2 linked regions of the Sporocytophaga myxococcoides DSM 11118 genome follow. The protein of the gene in region 1 binds, or shares a complex with, the protein of each later gene. Links are inferred from orthologs where the notes say so. Each region holds a gene or a part of one and is shown in the gene's direction. Other genes may lie near its edges.

Region 1 (2,832 bases):
CGGATATTAAATCTCTTGGAGATTTAGCCGCTTTGGATATTTCAGACATGATGAAATTTAGAAATTTCGGAAAAAAATCATTAGCTGAATTAGAAGCTTTAATTGCCGATAAAAACCTAACATTTGGGATGGATTTGGCTAAGTATAAACTTGATGAAGATTAATTACAATGCGACACGGTAAAAAAGATAACCATTTGGGGAGAACCCATAGTCATAGAAAGGCTTTACTTTCAAATATGGCCTCTTCTCTGATCATTAATAAAAGAATTTCAACTACTGTTGCAAAAGCTAAAGCTTTGAGAAAGTATGTTGAACCACTTATTACAAAAGCTAAAGATGACACTACACATTCAAGAAGAATTGTGTTTTCTTATCTTCAGAATAAAGACTCTGTAAGCACTTTATTCTCTGATGTAATAGAGAAAATTTCTAATCGTCCTGGAGGATATACAAGAATTCTTCGTACAGGAAACAGATTGGGAGATAATGCAGAAATGTGTATTATCGAGTTAGTTGACTTCAATGAACTTTATACTAAATCTTCTGCAAAAGAGGCTGGTAAAGCTAAGACTAGAAGAAGTAGAAAAACTTCTAAACCTGGTGAAGTTGCTGTTGAAGCAAAATCAAAGGGTAAAACTGAAAAATCTTCTGAAGTAAAATCAGGTGAAAATACAGAAGCTAAAGACAGCGAATAAAATAGCTATTTTAAAATAGTATAAATAAAAAAAGGATTTGACTTTTGTCAAATCCTTTTTTTATTTTGCGCAAATATATTCCTCAATGAAATACAACACTCGCAGGGAGGCTCTCCTTGTTCTAGAAGATGGCACTCTCTACAAAGGCCTGGCCGTGGGCAAAATAGGTACTACCCGTGGCGAAATCTGTTTTAACACAGGAATGACTGGGTACCAGGAGATTTATACTGATCCATCTTATTATGGTCAGATTATAGTTAACACTACTGCTCACATAGGGAATTATGGTGTTGTTGATGATGAGCAGGAGTCGGATTCCGTTAAATTTAGCGGTCTTGTTTGCAAAACTTTTTCAGACATATATTCTCGAAAAAATGGGGAAGGTACTCTTCAGGAGTATTTTGAAAAACAGAATATTGTGGGTATCAGTGAGATTGATACCAGAGAATTGGTAAGACACATTAGAAGTAAAGGTGGAATGAATGCAATTATATCCTCCGAAATACTTGATGCAAATAAATTATTAGAGGAAGTGAAAAATATTCCTTCTATGAATGGCTTGGAATTATCAAGTATTGTAAGTACTCAAAATCCATATTTTGCAGGTAATGAAAACGCTTCTTTAAAAGTGGCAGTGCTTGACTTAGGGATTAAGAGAAGTATTTTGAATAATTTCACAAGTAGAGATGTATTTTGTAAAGTATTCCCTGCAACTACTCCTTTTGAAGAAATGCAGGAATGGGGACCTGATGGTTATTTTATTTCTAATGGCCCTGGCGATCCAGCTGCCACTAAGTACGCAATTGAAACCGTTAAGAAGATTTTGAATTTAGACTTACCATTATTTGGTATTTGTCTTGGGCATCAGATTTTGGCAGAGGCCAATGGAATTCCAACCTATAAAATGCATCATGGTCACAGAGGATTAAATCATCCGGTTAAGAATCTGTTGACAGGGAAAAGTGAAATTACTTCACAAAATCACGGATTTAGTGTAGATGCAGATGCTGTTAAAAGCAGTGCAACAGTTGAGGTTACTCATATTAACCTTAATGATAACACTGTCGAAGGGATTAGGATTAAAGATAAGAAAGCGTTTTCAGTTCAGTATCATCCTGAGTCATCTCCGGGACCACATGATTCCCATTATTTATTTGACGAATTTATTTCATTACTTAGAAAATAAATTTTTAATTAAATTTTTAACAAAAAATGAGCTTAATAGAACAAATCGTTGCCCGTCAGATATTTGACTCAAGAGGTAACCCTACTGTAGAAGTAGATGTAATTACAGAAAATGGGTTTCTTGGACGTGCTGCCGTTCCTTCAGGAGCTTCAACAGGAAGTCATGAAGCTGTAGAATTGAGAGATGGTGATAAATCAAAATACATGGGCAAAGGAGTCTTGAAGGCTGTTGCAAATGTAAATGATAAGATTGCTGCAGAATTAGTTGGTGCTTCAGTTTTTGAGCAAAAACTAATTGATCAGATAATGATCGAAATGGATGGAACTCCGAACAAAGCAAAGTTAGGTGCTAATGCAATACTTGGTGTTTCTCTTGCTGTAGCTAAAGCTGCTGCTCAGGAAGCAAGCATGCCACTTTATAGGTACGTTGGTGGTGTAAACGCAGTAACTTTACCAGTTCCAATGATGAACATCTTGAATGGTGGTAGTCATGCTGACAATTCAATTGATTTTCAGGAGTTCATGATTGTTCCTTCTGGAGCGGCTTCATTCTCTGAGGCAATGAGAATGGGATCTGAAATTTTTCACAACCTTGCAAAGGTGTTGAAATCTAAAAAAATGTCAACAAACGTAGGGGACGAAGGCGGTTTTGCTCCAAATATTCCTTCAAATGAAGAGGCTCTAAAGATCATTCTTCAGGCTATTGAGACTGCTGGTTATAGACCAGGAGAAGATGTGTTTATTGCTTTAGATGCTGCAGCTTCTGAATTTTATGATGCAGAAACCAAAATGTATCATTTCAAAAAGTCTACAGGAGATAAATTATCATCTTCTGATATGGCTAATTTCTGGAATGACTGGGTTAATAAATATCCAATCGTTTCTATTGAAGATGGTATGGCTGAAGATGACTGGGCTGGCTGGAAGCAATTAACTGACCTTGCTGGTAA
Region 2 (4,941 bases), on another replicon or contig:
CATTTATTCCTGCAAAATATTTAACGCCTATTTATTTTGTTTCCGCTAGCAACTCTGTTTCTGTCGATGTTCCTTTCTCCCTTAAATTTTGTATAAATCTTCTGCCAGCATTAATTGCAGGCTCTTCAACCAATTTATACAAGACAGTAGCCAGGACAATAGTTACAACTGAGGCCATTATAATAAACCCAACTAAAGTTCTTAATTCACTTCCAAAAAACTTTAGGAACATGTCAAAATTTTCCATCAAAAGATTACCTATTACAAACCAGTGGATCAGATATACACCATATGAGATTTTTCCAAGAAATCTTAAAGGTGCAACACAAAGTGCGTTCTGTAATCTAATGTTGTTGATTATTAACACAATTATCAAAGCAGAAGCAAGTCCTGTAATGTGGAAGAAATCGAGGCCAATTAAACTTCCGGAGATATAATCATAGGTTGGGCCAAAAGGATGAATTCTGGATAAATGTCTAATTCCATACATAAGAAAAATTCCTACATATAAAATATAGCGGAAAGTATACCATTTTGATTTTTTAAAGTCATAGGACTGAATTTTTGGAAAGTAGTAAGCTATTAATACACCTAGAGCAAAATGAAAAATGAAAATGCTGAAATACTTATTCAGTATAAAAAATACCGGGATAAGCATAAGAAACATCTTACGATCATTCTTTAGAACTAATATTAATACCGGCACCAAAACGGACATTGCAATTTCAACCCCTAAAGTCCAATCCGGTAGAAAGAGGTCCGTTTTCATTCTCAACAATGAAGCCTCTTCATATAGAAAGTACTTATTGTGAAATATTGTGTCCCAGATAAGATCAAAACTAAATTCGGCTTTGTATTTATAAAAATAGTAAACCAAAATCATGACCAGGAAAGCGGGATAAATTCGAAATACTCTGGAGATAACAAATTCTTTGTAGTCCAGATTTTTTGCATTAGGAGAATTGAAGTATTTGTAAGAAAGTACTAATCCACTAAGCACAAAGAAAAATGAAACTGCATCAGACCCATTAAAAATCATAGAAAATAAATGAGCTTCATTAAAGTATCCCCAATGTGCCCCTATCACATGGTATACTAATACACTATAAGCGGCAAGCCCCCTTAAGCTGTCAAGATAAGCAAGTCTTGATGAGTTATGGTCGAGAGTAAAATTATCTTTCACTGATTAACTGTTTTGAAGATTCAATTTCTGATTAGTATTTATAGTCTATTTATAACTGATATTGCGGTCATATTAAGAAAACCTGATCTTTAATTTCATATTTTCAACTTATTATATTTCTAATATTTAACAACGTAAATGGCTGACACAAAATATACCCAACATACTTAGAAAGAGTTGTAATTTCATTTGTAATATTGAAATCTTTAGAGAACATTACCCTTATATTCCTTAAAGGAAATGGGATTAATAAAATAAATGCAAAATTTATTACTAAAGGTTTTAACAATATATTTTCATTACCCTTATCCGATAAATACTGATTCACATGTTTATAAATAAAATTAAGCGCATTCACAGCAATTCTTGAGTCATCACTAAGCTGAATTCCTGGAGAGGTAATACAATAAAATGCTAAAAATGCTGTAAATAAAATTAGACCTAAAGAGGCAAAATTTCTGGTAGAAAATAGGGATGAATACATTTACTCAGAATATTACTAAAAGTCAAAAATACTAATTTTTACTCATAAAACACATAACATAATACCAAACCAAAATTTAATTTTTCCAAGAAACTGTTAAATATCCACATTTCTCTTACATCCTTTCACTTTAATCACTTTTTGCCATACATTTGTAGGATTTTTGAAATTCCGGCCAGGAATTTTCCAAATCCTTTGGAACGATGAGTTCCCTATTCTGTATCAGATTTAAATATTTGTTTATAAAACGCCCATCATAAATGCCAAGAGACAATAGTATCAAGACCGTCTTGATCATAGGTAGCGGTCCAATCATTATCGGACAAGCTTGTGAGTTTGACTATTCCGGTTCCCAGGCCTCCAGGTCCCTTAGAGAAGAAGGAATAGAAGTCGTACTCATTAATTCCAACCCGGCTACAATCATGACTGATAAGGTCACTGCAGACCATGTCTATCTAAAGCCACTTGAGAAAAAATCTATTATTGAAATTTTAGAAAAGCATAAAATTGATGCTGTTCTTCCAACAATGGGTGGACAAACTGCGCTTAATCTGGCAATTGACTGTGACAAAGCAGGTATCTGGAAAAAGTATAATGTAAAAATTATTGGGGTTGATATTAAAGCAATTGAGACCACTGAGGATAGAGAGAAATTCAGGCTTAAAATGCTTGAACTGGGAGTCGGAGTCTGCAAAGGAGAAACCGCAACGTCTTTCCTCGAAGGAAAAGAAATCGCTCAGGAAATAGGATTTCCTCTTGTAATCAGACCTTCTTTTACTCTTGGCGGTACTGGTGGTGGCTTTGTGAACAGACCTGAAGATTTTGATGAAGCACTTACCAGAGGATTACACGCCTCCCCCATTCACGAAGTTCTTGTTGAGCAAAGCATAATGGGCTGGAAAGAATATGAGCTTGAGCTTTTAAGAGATAACATAGGCAATGTAATTATCATTTGCTCTATTGAAAACTTTGACCCAATGGGAATTCACACCGGAGACTCAATCACTGTAGCTCCAGCAATGACTCTGGCAGATACTACCTACCAGCATTTGAGAGACCTTGCTATCAAAATGATGAATGGTATCGGTCAGTTTGCCGGTGGATGTAATGTACAGTTCTCTGTTAATCCAGAAGACGAATCCGTGATTGCTATTGAAATCAACCCAAGGGTATCACGTTCATCCGCTCTTGCATCAAAAGCTACTGGTTATCCAATTGCTAAAATAGCCGCTAAACTTGCAGTAGGATATAACCTGGATGAATTAAACAACGCTATTACAAAAACTACAAGTGCTTATTTCGAACCTGCACTTGACTATGTAATCGTTAAAATACCTCGCTGGAACTTCGACAAATTCAAAGGAGCAGACAGACACCTTGGTTTACAGATGAAGTCTGTTGGAGAAGCTATGGGTATTGGAAGAAACTTCCAGGAAGCACTTCAGAAGGCTTGTCAGTCACTTGAAATAAAGAGAAATGGACTTGGAGCAGATGGCAAAGAGCTTACTAAACAAGATCAAATTCTTGAAAGCCTTGAGCATCCTAGCTGGAATAGAATATTCCATGTACGCGATGCTTTCGCTATGGGAATTCCGTTTAAAACCATTCATAAGCTTACCAAGATAGATCCATGGTTCCTGAATCAGATTGAGGAGCTTGTAATGCTTGAAAAAGAAATTCAAAAAAACACAATAGATAATATTTCTAAAGACCTGTTATTTACTGCAAAGAAAAAAGGCTATGCAGACAGACAAATAGCGCATCTTTTGAAATGTCTGGAAAGCGAAGTTCACAAGAAAAGAACGGATTACAATATTCAAAGAGTATTTAAAGTAGTAGATACCTGCGCTGCAGAGTTTGAGGCAAAAACTCCATACTATTACTCAACTTTTGAAGGAGAAAACGAATCTGTCCGCTCTGATAAGAAAAAAATCATTGTTCTAGGATCTGGTCCAAACAGAATTGGCCAGGGAATTGAATTTGATTATTCATGCGTTCATGGAATCCTTGCAGCAAAAGAAGCTGGCTTTGAAACCATCATGATCAACTGTAATCCTGAAACTGTTTCTACGGACTTTGACATTGCTGACAAACTATATTTTGAACCTGTTTTCTGGGAACATTTGTATGATATCATTCAGCATGAAAAACCTGAAGGTGTTATAGTTCAGCTTGGAGGACAAACTGCACTGAAGCTTGCGGAAAAACTTGAGCGTTATGGAATAAAAATCCTTGGAACAAACTATCAATCGCTTGACCTTGCTGAAGACAGAGGAAGTTTCTCTACTCTTCTGAAAGAAAACAATATTCCATATCCAAAATTTGGTGTTATTCAGACTGCTGATGATGCTATTGAATTAAGCAAAGAGCTAGGATTTCCGCTACTTGTGAGACCATCATATGTATTGGGAGGTCAAAGCATGAAGATCGTCATAAATGAGAAGGAATTGGAGCAGCATGTAGTGGACATCCTGAGAGATATTCCTGAAAACAGAGTACTCCTTGACCATTTCCTCGAAAATGCTCTGGAAGCCGAAGCAGATGCTATATGCGACGGTGAAGATGTTTACATCATCGGAGTAATGGAGCATATTGAACCTGCAGGAATTCACTCTGGAGACTCTCACTCCGTTTTACCTCCGTTTAACCTTAGTGAAAACGTAATCAAGCAAATTGAGGACTATACAAGAAGAATTGCAATAGCCTTAAATACTGTAGGTTTGATAAATATTCAGTTTGCTGTAAAAAATGAAGTAGTATATGTGATTGAGGCAAATCCAAGAGCTTCGAGAACTGTACCATTTATTTGCAAAGCTTATGATGAGCCTTATGTAAATTATGCCGCGAAGGTAATGCTTGGTGTAAATAAGGTTAAAGATTTCAATTTTAACCCTAAAAAGAAGGGGTATGCGATAAAAATACCTGTATTTTCATTCAACAAATTCCCAAATGTAAATAAGGAACTTGGTCCGGAAATGAAATCTACAGGTGAAGCAATCTACTTCATTGACGATTTGCAGGACGACTATTTCTTAAAACTTTATTCTGAAAGGAACTTATACCTCAGCAGGTAGTTTATAGATATATGTTTAAAGTCTTATTAATTATATTTCTTATTTATCTGGCGATAAGGTGGCTTACGAAACCTTTGTTAAGGTATGCTATTGAGCGCATGGCAAAAAAAATGGCTGAACAGCATGGTTTTAACACAAATAATCAAGAGCCAATACGTCCAAGAAAAAAAGAAGGGACGATAGACATTGACTATATTCCT

The links. Proteins that work in one complex are often made in the same cells at the same time.
Region 2: the proteins of carA (region 1) and carB are in contact, whole or in part, in a solved structure (PDB 1KEE), measured with the Escherichia coli proteins. The link is inferred for Sporocytophaga myxococcoides DSM 11118 from one-to-one orthologs.

What each region holds. Positions count from the first base shown.
Region 1 is NZ_KE384560.1:615,228-618,059, forward strand. It holds carA (glutamine-hydrolyzing carbamoyl-phosphate synthase small subunit), read left to right. Parts: upstream 1-782; coding sequence 783-1,883; downstream 1,884-2,832. Other genes in the region: K350_RS0120890 (DNA-directed RNA polymerase subunit alpha), read left to right, coding at 1-164; rplQ (50S ribosomal protein L17), read left to right, coding at 170-697; eno (phosphopyruvate hydratase), read left to right, coding at 1,910-2,832. UniProt on the Escherichia coli protein: Small subunit of the glutamine-dependent carbamoyl phosphate synthetase (CPSase).
Region 2 is NZ_AUFX01000012.1:176,370-181,310, reverse strand. Bases 1,533-4,941 are described here. They hold carB (carbamoyl-phosphate synthase large subunit), read left to right. Parts: upstream 1,533-1,927; coding sequence 1,928-4,741; downstream 4,742-4,941. Other genes in these bases: K350_RS32040 (DUF4834 family protein), read left to right, coding at 4,753-4,941. Also shown: K350_RS0116095 (acyltransferase family protein), read right to left, coding at 32-1,183. UniProt on the Escherichia coli protein: Large subunit of the glutamine-dependent carbamoyl phosphate synthetase (CPSase).